Regions from separate parts of the Citrobacter sp. GW821-FHT07H02 genome, predicted to be linked through region 3. Evidence: predicted binding sites of a transcription regulator. Region 3 holds the regulator's gene; each other region holds the start of a gene.
What was found. Region 3 encodes CRP, which controls carbon source genes, mostly activating them, when cyclic AMP is high. Its sites were predicted from a motif close to ATGTGANNNNNNTCACAT; they were not measured.
Positions count from the first base shown of each region.

Region 1: a site for CRP is predicted at 2,267-2,284, ahead of drpB (cell division protein DrpB). Genes of this name have one in related genera too.
Region 2: a site for CRP is predicted at 2,272-2,289, ahead of aaeR (HTH-type transcriptional activator AaeR). Genes of this name have one in related genera too.

Region 1 covers NZ_JBWKPZ010000018.1:98,153-103,168, forward strand. Annotated here, with positions in the region: gene AC07NP_RS17145 (DNA cytosine methyltransferase) at 1-1,118, opposite strand, end outside; gene AC07NP_RS17150 (phosphohydrolase) at 1,195-1,887, opposite strand; gene drpB (cell division protein DrpB) at 1,917-2,207, opposite strand; gene ompC (porin OmpC) at 2,845-4,023, shown strand; partial or broken gene AC07NP_RS17165 (DNA cytosine methyltransferase) at 4,229-4,531, opposite strand; gene AC07NP_RS17170 (YdgH/BhsA/McbA-like domain containing protein) at 4,644-4,904, shown strand; gene AC07NP_RS17175 (hypothetical protein) at 5,011-5,016, opposite strand, start outside.
Region 2 covers NZ_JBWKPZ010000025.1:34,214-39,229, forward strand. Annotated here, with positions in the region: gene aaeB (p-hydroxybenzoic acid efflux pump subunit AaeB) at 1-975, opposite strand, end outside; gene aaeA (p-hydroxybenzoic acid efflux pump subunit AaeA) at 981-1,913, opposite strand; gene aaeX (p-hydroxybenzoic acid efflux pump operon protein AaeX) at 1,921-2,124, opposite strand; gene aaeR (HTH-type transcriptional activator AaeR) at 2,307-3,236, shown strand; gene tldD (metalloprotease TldD) at 3,317-4,762, opposite strand; gene yhdP (AsmA2 domain-containing protein YhdP) at 4,838-5,016, opposite strand, start outside.
Region 3 covers NZ_JBWKPZ010000002.1:381,582-386,597, reverse strand. Annotated here, with positions in the region: partial or broken gene AC07NP_RS04910 (hydrolase) at 1-812, shown strand, start outside; gene AC07NP_RS04905 (YheU family protein) at 815-1,033, shown strand; gene AC07NP_RS04900 (phosphoribulokinase) at 1,087-1,956, shown strand; gene AC07NP_RS04895 (OsmC family protein) at 2,003-2,407, opposite strand; gene crp (cAMP-activated global transcriptional regulator CRP) at 2,716-3,348, shown strand; gene AC07NP_RS04885 (YccS/YhfK family putative transporter) at 3,400-5,016, shown strand, end outside.

The sequences.
Region 1 (5,016 bases), on a different contig from region 3:
TTGTAATAACGCGCAGACAGCGTTCTCGTCACGCTATCAGGGTTTGAGGGATAGACCATCCCGTAACCAAATCCATTTCCCCGCGCCTGGTGTTTTTTCGCATAGCGGTACAGATACTTCCACAGGACCGGCGTCAGAACGTATTTTGCTTCAACGGCGGGTTCCAGCAGTTCAGCAAGCGTGACACGACGCTGCGGATAGCGCGTCACAATATCCCGCAATGTAAAATCGGCTTTCAGGTTCAGATCTCGCCGAAACCCTACCAGGACGATACGTTCGCGATGCTGGGGCAAGAAATGCCGCCCATCGATGATCTTCGGATCATCAGGACCATTATCGGCGGCATCCGCCACGTCGTAGCCCAGTTCATCAAGCGTCTGCATAATAATACGGAACGTTTTGCCCTGATCGTGACTCTTCAGGTTCTTCACGTTCTCAAGCACGAAAATCGCGGGACGACAGGCATCAATGATCCGCACCACATCAAAGAACAGCGTGCCCTGCGTATCACAGGCAAAACCATGCGCACGGCCCATCGCATTTTTCTTTGATACCCCGGCGAGTGAAAACGGCTGACAAGGAAACCCCGCCAACAGAACATCGTGCTGCGGTATATGCTGGCGAATATGTTCGGCGGCCTGCTGGTCCGTCACGCCATCATGATGACTCAGGGTAATATCACGAATATCTTCATTGAAGTGATGCGTCTGGGGATCGCAGTAACAGTTTGCTTTATACGTTCGCACTGCGTGTTTATTCCATTCGCTGGTAAACACGCATTGCCCGCCTATCGCTTCAAATCCACGGCGTATTCCGCCTATTCCGGCGAAAAGATCGATAAAGCGAAAAGCATAATGGGGATGATGCGCCGGCGGCGTCGGTAGCAACGTTTTAAGATGGGCAAATTCGTTATCACTCAACCGATGCCATGCGGCATTCGCCACGACGCGTTTTAAAATGGCCGGGCTCCAGTGATTCTCCCCAACGCTATTAAGGTGCGCCACCAGCGTTTTCACATCGTAGATTTCCAGCAATTTATCCAGCATCGCCTGAACCGCGATGCCGGTATTGTCTGTCATCAGATCCTGAACGCCTGTAACTGAAAGATTATCCTGCATACATTTGACCGGCCAAAATTGATATTCGACAGGTTAACATAAAATGAAGGTATTTACGTTTCGGGTGTGAACGCTATCAGTCAGCGCTAAAAGACTGAATAACGGTGTGATCCAGCGATTCATACTCACCGTTCAGCTCTGCGCTCAGTTTCGCCATATACGCCACCAGGAAATCGGCGTTGTGCTTCGCCAGCGCTTTTCCTTTGGCTGTTTGCATGGTTTTCGGCAGCACCAGTAATTTGCTCTGGAAATGGTCGAGCGCAAACTGTTTATCGTTGAGGGAACGGTTCTGGGCAAAAGGATCCTCGGCATCAAACAATGCCACGCCCAGCGCCCCCGATACCGCAAATACGCGGGCCAGGCCAATGGCACCGAGGGCTTCCAACCGGTCGGCATCCTGCACGATTTTCGCCTCGAGCGTGGTTGGTACAATTTTTGCGCTAAAACTGTGGGCCTCGATCGCATGAACGACCGCGGGTATCCGTGATGGGGGGAATGACGGGAAATCATTCATTAATATACGGCTGGCCTCTTTCGCCGCTAACACGGACGAACGGTGGCGTTCAGGATGGTTTTTAGGGAGGCTGATAATGTCATGAAAGTAACATGCCGTCAGCACCACTAATCCGTCTACCGTTTCATGAGCAGACAGTTTTTGCGCTGTCGCCCAGACACGACGAAAATGAAAAATATCATGGGCAGCGTCCTGCTCCCGATGATGATCGCTAAGCCAACTCTCAAACTCTCGTTGCCACTGTTGCAGACTCATGTCGCCTCTCCTCGTGTAAAGGCTTCACGTTAGCAACTTTCTCTGCCACCTTCACGCCGAATATCACGAGGTCTTGTGTACCATGCAATTCCCCCCAGGATGACGCCCACCAGGCTCAACACAACAAATCCCAGCAAAGCTCCCAGCCACTTGCCTGCCGTTGACCCCAGATCACTCTCCATGCCAGGAACAGGCACTGACTGAAGGTTGCTCATCACCCAGATATACCGCGCCATGGCCCAGACAAAATAGCTGCAAAAAGCATAAAAAACCCACAACGCCAGTTTTCCGCCCAGACTGCGGTTTGCTTTTTCTTCCATATTGGTCAATTTATACTCCGCTTTCGTGATGTAACTAAAACGACGAAATTTACACAACTTTGTGATTATAATCACATTCAACTGTGAAGTAAGGCGCTATACGAGCTTTGGTTATTTATTTTACATATACATTGATCTCAGGCAATTTTAGTTAAGGCTTCGAAAGCCTTGTCAGTCCAGACAAGAAACAAAAAGTGTCAACAGCAGAGATTTAAATTATTAATCTCATGAATGAAATTAACAACAGCGCATCATTTTAATTTTATGCCAGAATAGCCCGTTATTATCCATTTACTATTCACTTTAGCAATACTTCATTGCCGGCATCTCTGCCGTTTTTTCCTGAACCAAATACCACAGACAAACATTATTAATACACTCAATATTATTAATTCAGATAATTTTAGTGAGACAAATCATAACCAAATGAAAGTTAAACATAATTACAGACAATAAAAACAAACTGAGCCATATTTAATTATTTATAATAAAGTCTTCAGAAACAATTTGAATTATTTTAAATAGATTTGTTACATGTTATTTTTAAAAAACAATGAACTTCATAGAATAGTATCTCAATGTACTCCCCCGGATAGAGTACATATTCATACGAATTATTATCATAAGGATATATATAATGAAAAGAAAAGTTCTGGCATTGCTTGTCCCGGCATTATTAGCGGCAGGCGCAGCAAATGCGGCTGAAGTATATAATAAAGACGGCAATAAACTCGATCTATACGGAAAGGTTGATGGTCTGCACTACTTCTCTGACGATACCGGCAGTGACGGTGACATGACTTATGTCCGTTTCGGTTTCAAAGGTGAAACGCAGATCGCAGATCAGTTCACTGGTTACGGTCAGTGGGAATATAACATTCAGGCAAATGGTACTGAAGGTGACAAAGGCGACTCCTGGACTCGTCTGGGCTTTGCGGGTTTAGGTTTTGGCCAGAATGGCACCTTTGATTATGGTCGTAATTATGGCGTAGTTTACGACGTAGAGGCATGGACTGATATGCTGCCAGAGTATGGTGGCGATACCTACACTCAGACTGATGTGTTCATGTTAGGTCGTGCTAACGGCGTTGCTACTTATCGTAATAATGGGTTCTTCGGCCAGGTAGACGGTTTGAACTTTGCATTACAGTATCAGGGTAATAATGAAGGCAGCAGTGCTGGCCAGGAAGGTTCTGGTAACAGCCAGGGCCGTAAATTAGCCAAAGAAAACGGTGATGGTTTCGGTATGTCTACCTCCTATGACTTTGACTTTGGTTTAAGTCTGGGTGCTGCATATTCTGCCTCAGACCGTACTGATGATCAGGTGACTCGTGGTTACGGGGATCGTTCTCATGCTAACAGCTATGCCGGTGGCGAAACGGCAGAAGCCTGGACCGTTGGCGCTAAATATGATGCTAATAACATTTATCTGGCAACAATGTATGCAGAAACTCGCAACATGACGTACTACGGCAGTGGTGATGGTAGTGAAGGTGGCATCGCCAATAAAACAAAGAACTTTGAAGCCGTTGCACAGTACCAGTTCGACTTTGGTCTGCGTCCTTCTCTGGCCTACCTGCAATCTAAAGGCTCAGATTTAGGTGGTTGGGATCACGATAGTAAAGGCAACCCTCGTTACACCGACAAAGATTTGGTCAAATACGTTGAAGTTGGTGCGACCTACTACTTCAACAAAAACATGTCCACCTATGTTGATTATAAAATCAACCTGTTGGATGAAGATGACGAGTTTTATGCTGACAACGGCATCGCAACAGATGACATCGTTGCTGTTGGTCTGGTTTACCAGTTCTAACTTCCCGTCTTCCCAGGCCCGCGTTGCGCGGGCTTTTTTATCCCCCCGCCTTTCACCTATCACCGTGATAAATAATCACCACCGATATCGTCCAGTGAATAAAGTCATTATCCAGACTACGCTCTGTCTTAAGCACAAACTGTTAGTTCATGTCAGCATTGATGAAAAATAACCCGCCGTAGCGGGTTGAATTAACTGTGTTTTATTAAGCGGCAATCTCTTTATGCTGACAAAGCTCAGGTAAATTAGCTCGCACTAATGCCTCTGCAAATGGCGGCGGAACAGCGTTACCACATCGCGCTACCTGCTTGTCCTTCGCGTATTTCTGACCCCGATAATCCTGATCGATGATGTACCACTCCAGGAAGCCTTGAGCGCGGTAGAGTTCATGCGGCTGCAACATGCGCATGCCAATATCTACAATGCGCTTCATAACGCTATCTACTTCCACAAATTCGAAAGCATCTTCACCACAATATTCACGAAGAAAATCACGTACTGACTCGGCGTGTGGGGAGTAGAGAAGAATTATCCCATTTAATCTTGACATTTTTCTGTGTCATTTCACCTATAATTTATGAGGTGATTATGTTTAATCACTCATAAGCTAGGAGGATGTAATGATGAAAAATTTACTTCACTTTTCAATAGCTGTGATCCTGATAGCTCTTCCGATAACGACTTTTGCTGTTGATTCTCTTACCAATGGGAACTCTGCCAGTCACATGAGCGGCACCCTCACTGCAAAGGGAAACAGTGTTGAAGATGTTGAAAGCACCCTTAAATCGGAAGCAATTAACAGCGGTGCATCAGCATATACGATTACTACTGAGAGTAATGATGCTGGGCAGGTCTACGGTGAAGCAACCCTCTATAAATAAATGTTGATCAACAGGAAGAATGTATCATCCGAAAAATTAACGGCTCCCTCAATAGAGCCGCTATACCCAGATAAAACTAAGCCCCGTATTAGTGGAGCTGATTGAGTTACAC
Region 2 (5,016 bases), on a different contig from region 3:
CACCACGCCGCGTTTCAATAACAGATACCGCGTTGCTGCCCCAGCCCAGGTGTACAGAGTGACAGGCGTTTCCCGCTCACCCGTCCAGGCGATCACGCGGCGCATGCGCTTGAGCTGTCGATGTACATCCTGCGCAGTTTCAACAGGGGTTTCAAACAACTCACGAAACGTATCGGTGATCAGCTCCGGACGCGTATTTTGAATCATGTAGGTTTCGCAGGATTGCGTAATCAGCGTCAGGGAGAGCGTATTCAGCGCCTTCAGACGTCGGTTAGCACGCCCCCAGCGCGAGGACTCCATGTTCAGATTGCTGCGCATGCCATCCAGTGCCGCAGTACGCCGCACAAGCGCACTCCAGGCCCGGTCCACTTCCTCACTGTCACCGTGTTTAATACACAGTTGCATCAGTTGATATTGCGCGATGAGCAGGTTATCCAGTTCAAGATCAACCTCTTGCTTCACCGATCGTGGAGAGAAAATCAGATCCGCGATGATGGCGCAGACGATACCAATCACAATCTCGCTACAGCGCTCAAGGGCGAACTGCGGCGTCAATAGCGGTTCCGTTTGAATGGTGATGACGATAATAAGTGCGGTATACCCCGAAAGCCCCCATGCATAGGAGTTTTCAAGGCGCACCAGAGAAGAGATCCAGGTGCAAAATCCCGCCCAGATACAGCACACCAGAATCATCAGCAGCGGTGCGCGAATCATGGTGATGATGATCGCCAGCGCGGCGATACAGCCGATAAAGGTTCCGATGATGCGCAACATACCGCGATAGCGGATGGCGCCAGAATACGGTTCGCCTCCGGCAGCAAACGCCGGACCCGCTGCAACAAGCGCCGCAGTCAGTACCGCCCAGCGCGGCGTTTCAAGCTGAAAGTGAAAGCCAACAAACAGAGCCAGCACAATCGCGCACGCCAGCTTTATCGCAAAGCGAACGTGTTGGCTGGCGATGGTGAACATCCCCATCATGATTAACCAAACTCGCGCAGACGATGCGCTAATTTGCGAAAGAAGGAGTCCTGACTTTCATCACGATCCTGCTGACCGGTAATCACGACCGTCGCCGTTGTACCTGCTGGCCACAGATTGTTCTGCTGGTCATCAAGACGGATCCGCACCGGAACACGCTGCGCCAGTCGCACCCATTCGAGGTTGGAATCAATCGTCGCCATGCCCTTCGCATCGCGGGTACTGCTGGCATTCGTGACCCCCGCCGCCACACTGTCCACACTTCCTTTTAATACCCGATTACTGCCCAGCGGCGTAATTTCCGCACGATAGCCCGGATGAACGCCCTCCAGCTTGGTTTCCTCCATATACGCCAGGACATAAAAAGAGTTCTGTTTCACCAGAGCAACTGCCGTGGAACCACGGGTAATAAACTCACCGGTATAGACGTTCAGGTTGGTTATCCAACCGTCTGCCGGTGCGCGAATCACGGTCCGTTCGAGATCTAATTTCGCCAGGTCACGGGTAGCCTGCGCTCTCGCGAGCTGGTGTAATACGGTTTGCAGAACGTTGTTGGCCTGATCGATCTCTTCACGAGACATCGCCTGAACGCCAAGACGGTTGCGGCGACCGGCCTCCAGGCGTTTTTCCTGCGACAACACCTGGTAATACGCCACATCGGCTTCGGCCTCTTCAAGCGCCTTTATATAGCGCGGCTGATCGATGGTGAACAGCACCTGATCCTTTTTCACCAGTTGGTTATCGCGAACATTAACATGGGTGATAAGTCCTGCCACATCTGGCGCAATGGCCACCACATCCGCGCTGAAACGCGCATCGCGCGTCCACGGTGACTCGGTGTAATAAACCCAGGCACGAAAAATGGCGATAAAAGCCAGGATGACCAGTACCAGCGTAATGGCCGTACGGGAGATTTTTCTTGTTAGTGTTTTCACTTCAGCCTCAAACAAACATGCGCGATATCAGATAAAAAAGGCAGCAATAGAGCGCGGTATTAAACAGAGCCGGATGCCATACGAAATCATAGATACCTGTCGGTACCAGCACCCGGCGCACCAGCCAGAAAATCGCCAGTGATAAAAGAAGTTCGAAAAATATCGGTGGGAAGGACAGCCCAAACACCACGATAACGGGAAACAGACTCATGTTGACCTTGATTGTAGAGAGAGTGCAGGCGATAGCGTTATTAGCCAATGTCACCGCAGAGAAGGGCAAGGAAAGCCAGGCGAGAGCGACACTGCTGTTATTTGAATAATAATATATTAGCGTAACTGTTATGCTGTTATCTATAATATGTGATCTAAATCACTTTTAAGCCAGAGTGAATAATGGAACGATTAAAACGGATGTCGGTGTTTGCCAAAGTGGTCGAATTTGGCTCCTTTACCGCCGCTGCCAGACAGCTACAAATGAGCGTCTCCTCCATTAGCCAGACCGTGGCAAAACTGGAAGATGAACTGCAGGTGAAGCTGCTGAACCGCAGTACTCGCAGCATTGGCCTTACCGAAGCCGGTAAAATTTACTACCAGGGCTGCCGCCGAATGTTGCATGAAGTCCAGGATGTGCATGAGCAGCTCTATGCGTTTAACAACACCCCTATCGGTACGTTGCGTATCGGTTGTTCTTCAACCATGGCGCAAAATGTCCTTGCCGGACTGACCGCCAGGATGCTGAAAGAATACCCCGGGCTCACGGTGAACCTGGTGACAGGTATTCCAGCCCCTGACCTGATTGCCGACGGTCTGGACGTTGTGATTCGGGTCGGCGCGTTGCAGGACTCGAGCCTGTTTTCTCGCCGTCTGGGAGCCATGCCGATGGTGGTCTGCGCCGCAAAAAGCTATCTCGCACAATTTGGCGTACCGGAAAAACCCGCCGATCTCAGCAACCACTCCTGGCTGGAATACAGCGTGCGACCGGATAACGAATTTGAGCTGATCGCCCCGGAAGGGATCTCCACCCGGCTAATCCCTCAGGGAAGATTCGTGACCAACGATCCTATGACGCTCAGCCGCTGGCTGACGGTAGGTGCCGGGATCGCCTACGTCCCGCTGATGTGGGTGATCAACGAGATCAATCGGGGAGAGCTTGAGATCTTACTGCCCCGTTATCAGTCGGATCCCCGTCCGGTCTACGCGTTGTACACCGAAAAAGACAAACTGCCCTTAAAAGTGCAGGTTGTAATCAACTATCTGACGGACTACTTTGTCGACGTGGCGAAGCTGTTTCAGGGGATGTACGGCAGAGGAAAGGAAAAGTAATAAAGGCCCGATAGCGCTGCGCGTATCGGGCCTGGAGCAAGAATCAAATTCACAGACCGGGTATATCCGGCCTCTGATAATCAGGCAGTGCCACCCACCGTCAGGTTATCCACCTTCAGCGTCGGCTGACCCACGCCAACCGGCAGGCTTTGCCCTTCCTTACCGCAGACGCCAACGCCGTTATCCAGTTTCAGGTCATTGCCGACCATCGAAATTTGCTGCATGGCTTCAATACCTGAGCCAATCAGCGTGGCGCCTTTGACCGGCTTCGTCACTTTTCCGTTTTCGATCAGATAGGCTTCTGAGGTCGAGAACACAAACTTACCGGAAGTGATGTCCACCTGGCCGCCGCCAAAGTTAGGCGCGTAGATCCCGAATTCAACCGATTCGATAATTTCCTGCGGTGTGGATTTTCCTGGCAACATGTAGGTGTTGGTCATACGCGGCATTGGCAGGTGCGCATAAGACTCACGACGCCCGTTCCCTGTCGGCGCAACGCCCATCAAACGCGCATTCAGTTTATCCTGCATGTACCCTTTCAGAATGCCGTTTTCAATCAATACGTTGTACTGGCCTGGCGTCCCTTCGTCATCGATGGCGACAGATCCACGACGGTCAACCATCGTGCCGTCGTCAACCACGGTACAAAGCTCAGAAGCCACCAGTTCACCCATATGGCCGCTGAACACTGACGTGCCACGACGGTTGAAATCGCCTTCCAGTCCGTGCCCTACCGCTTCGTGCAACAACACGCCCGGCCAGCCTGCGCCCAATACCACCGGCAGCGTTCCCGCCGGCGCAGCAACCGCAGAGAGATTCACCAGCGCCATACGTACCGCTTCTTTTGCCCACGCATCCGCGCGCACTTCGCCGTCCAGCGAGCCTAAGAAAAACTCATAGCCAAAACGACCGCCGCCGCCGCTGGCACCGCGCTCGCGTTTGCCGTCCTCTTCAACCTGTACGCTGACAGACAGGCGCACCAGCGGGCGAACATCTGCCGCCAGCGTACCGTCGGTCGCAGCAACCAGAATAAGCTCATAAACGCCGGTCAGGCTGGCAGTCACTTCCTGCACTCGTTTGTCGGCTTCACGCGCCACTTTGTCCACGCGACGCAGAATGTCCAGCTTCTCTTCACGGCTCATGCTCTGCAGCGGATCAGCGGAGGTATAAAGCGCCTGATGCTCCACGGCACCCAGCGTTTTCACTTTACCGTCCCCACTGTCCCGCACAATGGTACGCGCCGCGTGAGCACTTTGTTCAAGCGCCAGCAGGCTTATCTGATCCGCGTAAGCAAATCCGGTTTTTTCACCGCTGACCGCACGTACACCGACGCCCTGATCGATGTTGTAAGAACCATCTTTAATGATGCGGTCTTCTAAAACCCAGGATTCGTGATAGCTCGACTGAAAATAGAGATCGCCGTAATCAAGACGGCGTTCGGCCAGTTGGCCCAGAATAGCGAACAGATCCTGATGTTTCAGGCCATTCGCTGCTAGCAATTGTTCACTTACCAGGTTCAGACTCATCGTTTTGCTACTCGTTAGTTACTGCGGTAGAAGTTCTATTTACTGAGATTGGGGCAATTACTCGCCCCCGTCAAATCATTGCGGGCTTTCTTTACGCGCCTGGCGCAGGACTTCGTTAATCTGCGGTTTGTCTACCGGACCCGTGATGCGGTAGCGCAGAATCGACACTTTGCTCCACAACGGCCCCAGCACTTTACTGGCGGCAAACACTGCCGCGCCGACAATCGGGTTAACCGCAAACGCAGCCGCCACGC
Region 3 (5,016 bases):
AGGCGAAACACAAACCGCGTCTGGTGGTGTTTCATGGTCTTGAAGGTAGTCTGAACAGCCCGTATGCCCACGGACTCATAGAGGCCGCGCAAAAGCGTGGATGGCTGGGTGTCGTGATGCACTTTCGCGGTTGCAGCGGCGAACCCAATCGCCTGAATCGCATTTATCACTCCGGGGAAACGGAAGACGGCACCTGGTTTTTACAGTGGTTACAACGCGAGTTTGGTCGTGTTCCCACCGCTGCGGTTGGCTATTCGCTCGGCGGCAATATGCTGGCCTGCCTGCTGGCGAAAGAAGGTCGGGGGATTCCTGTCGATGCGGCAGTGATTGTCTCCGCACCTTTCGTGCTTGAAGCCTGCAGCTATCACATGGAAAAAGGGTTTTCGCGCGTTTACCAGCGCTACCTGCTCAATCTGCTCAAAGCCAACGCGTCACGCAAACTGGCGGCCTATCCCGGCACGCTCCCTGTCAATCTGGCGCAGTTAAAAGCGGTACGGCGTATCCGTGATTTTGATGATCTTATTACTGCTAAAATTCACGGTTTTGCTGATGCGATAGACTATTATCGTCAATGTAGCGCCATGCCGTTGCTCAATCAGATCGCCAAACCCACGCTGATTATTCACGCGAAAGACGATCCGTTTATGGACAGTCATGTGATCCCGAACCCCGAGAATCTGCCGCCGCAGGTAGAGTATCAATTAACCGAGCATGGCGGGCATGTCGGCTTTATCGGCGGGACGCTGCGCCGCCCTGAAATGTGGCTTGAATCGCGTATCCCTGACTGGCTCACCACGTATCTGGAAGCATAATCATGATGATCCCCTGGCAGGAGTTGTCCCCTGAAACGCTGGATAACCTGATTGAAAGCTTTGTATTGCGCGAAGGCACCGATTATGGTGAACATGAACGTTCGCTTGCGCAAAAAGTCGCCGACGTCAAACGTCAGCTACAGTGTGGCGAGGCCGTTCTGGTGTGGTCCGAACTCCACGAAACGGTCAATATTATGCCCAAAAAGCAGTTGCACGAGTAATCCCCCGCTGAGGGCCGACTATACTAAAACGAGTGTTTATTCATGGAGTTGTTATGTCTGCCAAACATCCAGTGATTGCGGTAACAGGGTCCAGCGGCGCGGGGACCACCACCACCAGCCTCGCGTTCCGTAAAATTTTTTCACAGTTAAATCTGCGTGCCGCCGAGGTGGAAGGCGACAGTTTTCACCGCTATACCCGCCCGGAAATGGACATGGCGATCCGCAAAGCGCGGGACGCCGGGCGGCATATCAGTTATTTCGGCCCCGAAGCCAATGATTTTGGCCTGCTGGAACAAACGTTCAGCGAGTACGGACAAGTGGGCAAAGGCCAGTCGCGGAAATATCTGCATACCTACGATGAAGCAGTACCGTGGAATCAGGTGCCGGGAACCTTCACGCCGTGGCAACCCTTGCCTGAACCGACCGACGTCCTGTTCTATGAAGGGCTGCACGGCGGCGTAGTGACGCCGCACCATAACGTGGCGCGCCATGTGGATTTACTGGTTGGCGTAGTACCGATCGTGAACCTGGAGTGGATACAAAAACTGATCCGCGACACCAGCGAGCGCGGACACTCCCGCGAGGCGGTGATGGATTCGGTGGTTCGCTCAATGGATGATTACATCAACTACATCACCCCGCAGTTCTCCCGTACGCATATTAACTTCCAGCGTGTACCCACGGTAGACACCTCGAATCCCTTTGCGGCAAAAGGCATCCCGTCATTAGACGAGAGCTTTGTCGTTATTCATTTTCGTAATCTGGAAGGGATCGATTTTCCCTGGTTGCTGGCGATGCTTCAGGGTTCATTCATTTCCCACATCAATACATTAGTCGTGCCGGGCGGCAAAATGGGACTGGCGATGGAGTTGATTATGCTGCCGCTGGTTCAGCGACTGATGGAAGGCAAAAAAATCGAATAATGCGCAGCGTTGCCGGATAAGCGTCACGCCCTCCGGCAACCTGAGATCACGCGGCAATCACTTCGTATGAGTGCGTGATATTCACCGCTTTTTCCAGCATCAACGCAACAGAACAATATTTTTCTGCAGAAAGATCAACAGCGCGCGAAACGGCGGCGTCTTTCAGGTCATTGCCAGTCACAATGAAATGCAGATTGATATGCGTGAACAGGCGCGGCGCCTCTTCACGACGCTCGGAAGTGAGCTTCACTTCGCAGTTGGTCACATCCTGGCGTCCCTTTTGCAGAATAGACACCACATCAATCGCACTGCAGCCACCCGCGGCCATTAACACCATTTCCATCGGACTCGGCGCTTTATCACCGGAGTTACCATCCATCAAAATTTGGTGGCCGGAAGCAGACTCTCCCAGGAAGGTTAGCCCTTCGACCCATTTCACACGCGCTTGCATATTTCGTAACTCCAATGTTTCAATTTTCCTGACAGATTACGCGGACATAACAAATCTCGCAATGGAAGGCGACCTGCATCATGCTGAAGCGAGACACCAGGAGACACACGGCGAAAGCTATGCTAAAACAGTCAGGATGCTACAGTAATACATTGACGTACTGCATGTATGCAGAGGACATCACATTACAGGCTGCAGTACATTTTTAGCAGCCCCCTTCCCTGGCAGCGGGAAGCATATTTTGGCAACCCCAGAGACAGCGTCGTTTTCTGGCTCTGGAGACAGCTTATAACAGAGGATAACCGCGCATGGTGCTTGGCAAACCGCAAACAGACCCGACTCTCGAATGGTTCTTGTCTCATTGCCACATTCATAAGTACCCGTCGAAGAGCACGCTGATTCACCAGGGTGAAAAAGCAGAAACGTTGTACTACATCGTTAAAGGCTCAGTGGCAGTGCTGATTAAAGACGAAGAAGGGAAAGAGATGATCCTTTCTTATCTGAATCAGGGCGATTTCATTGGCGAATTAGGCCTGTTTGAAGAAGGCCAGGAACGCAGTGCATGGGTACGTGCAAAAACGGCCTGTGAAGTCGCTGAAATCTCCTACAAAAAATTTCGCCAACTGATCCAGGTGAACCCGGATATTCTGATGCGCCTGTCTTCCCAGATGGCTCGTCGCCTGCAAGTTACGTCCGAAAAAGTCGGCAACCTTGCCTTCCTCGACGTAACTGGTCGTATCGCTCAGACTCTGCTGAACCTGGCGAAGCAACCCGATGCGATGACTCACCCGGACGGCATGCAAATCAAAATCACCCGTCAGGAGATCGGTCAGATCGTTGGCTGTTCTCGCGAAACCGTTGGTCGTATTCTGAAAATGCTGGAAGATCAGAACCTGATCTCCGCGCACGGTAAGACCATCGTCGTCTACGGCACTCGTTAACCCCGTCGAAATGGCGTATTACCCTGTAATGCGCCATTTTTGTTGGCACCGATGTGGCGAAGACTGATTTATCACCCTGAAATCAACTACGCACTGCGGCAAACGCTGGTGCTGTGTTTGCCTGTGGCGATCGGCCTTATCATTGGCCAGTTGCATCTGGGATTGCTCTTTTCTCTCGTTCCCGCCTGCTGCAACATTGCCGGGCTTGATACTCCCCACAAACGCTTTTTCAAACGCTTAGTCATTGGCGCATCGCTGTTTGCCGGATGCAGCCTGGCCATGCAGCTACTGCTCGCGCAAGCAATACCGCTACCGCTGATTCTGACGGGTTTAACGCTGATTCTTGGCGTGACGGCGGAACTCAGCGCCTTGCATGCCCGACTCCTGCCTGCCTCGCTTATCGCCGCTATTTTCACGCTAAGCCTGGCCGGTAACATGCCCGTCTGGGAGCCGTTGCTGATCTATGCCCTGGGCACCCTGTGGTACGGGCTTTTTAACTGGTTTTGGTTCTGGCTCTGGCGTGAACAACCGCTACGCGAGTCACTCAGTTTGTTGTACCGCGAGCTGGCCGACTACTGCGAAGCCAAATACAGTCTGCTCACCCAGCATGCCGATCCTGAAAAAGCGCTGCCGCCCTTGTTGGTACGCCAACAGAAGGCGGTGGATCTCATCACCCAGTGTTACCAGCAAATGCACATGCTGTCGGCACATCACAATAATGAATATAAACGCCTGCTGCGGGCCTTCCAGGAAGCGCTGGACTTACAGGAACATATCTCCGTCAGTCTGCATCAGCCAGAAGAGGTGCAAAAGCTGGTCGAACGCAGCCATGCGGAGCAGGTGATTCGCTGGAACGCGCAAACGGTCGCTGCGCGCTTGCGCATCCTGGCGGATGACATTCTGTATCACCGCCTGCCGACTCGCTTTAGCATGGAAAAGCAGATTGGCGCGCTGGAGAAAATCGCCAACCAGCATCCCGATAACCCGGTGGGTCAGTTCTGTTACTGGCACTTTAGCCGCATTGCCCGTGTATTGCGGACCCAACGCCCACTCTATGCCCGCGACCTGATGGCGGATAAACAACGCCGACTCCCGCTGATCCCGGCCCTAAAAAACTATCTGTCCTTCAAATCGCCCGCTTTGCGAAATGCCGGGCGCATCAGCGTAATGCTGAGTATCGCCAGCCTGATGGGCAGCGCGTTACATCTGCCGAAACCGTACTGGATCCTGATGACGGTGCTGTTTGTAACGCAAAACGGCTACGGCGCGACGCGGGTTCGCATACTACACCGTTCGGCGGGCACGCTGGTTGGACTGGTGATTGCGGGTGTGACGCTACACTTCCACATCCCTGAAGGCTTCACGCTGGCGGGCATGCTGGTCATTACGCTGGTGAGTTATCTGATCATTCGTAAAAACTACGGCTGGGCAACGGTTGGGTTTACGGTCACTGCGGTGTATACCCTGCAATTGCTGACGTTAAATGGCGAGCAGTACATTGTGCCGCGGTTTATTGATACGGTGATTGGCTGCCTGATCGCGTTTGGCGGAACGGTCTGGCTCTGGCCGCAGTGGCAGAGCGGTCTGTTGCGCAAAAACGCCCACGACGCGCTGGAAGCTGACCAGGAAGCCATCCGCCTGATCCTCAGCAGCAATCCACAGGCAACG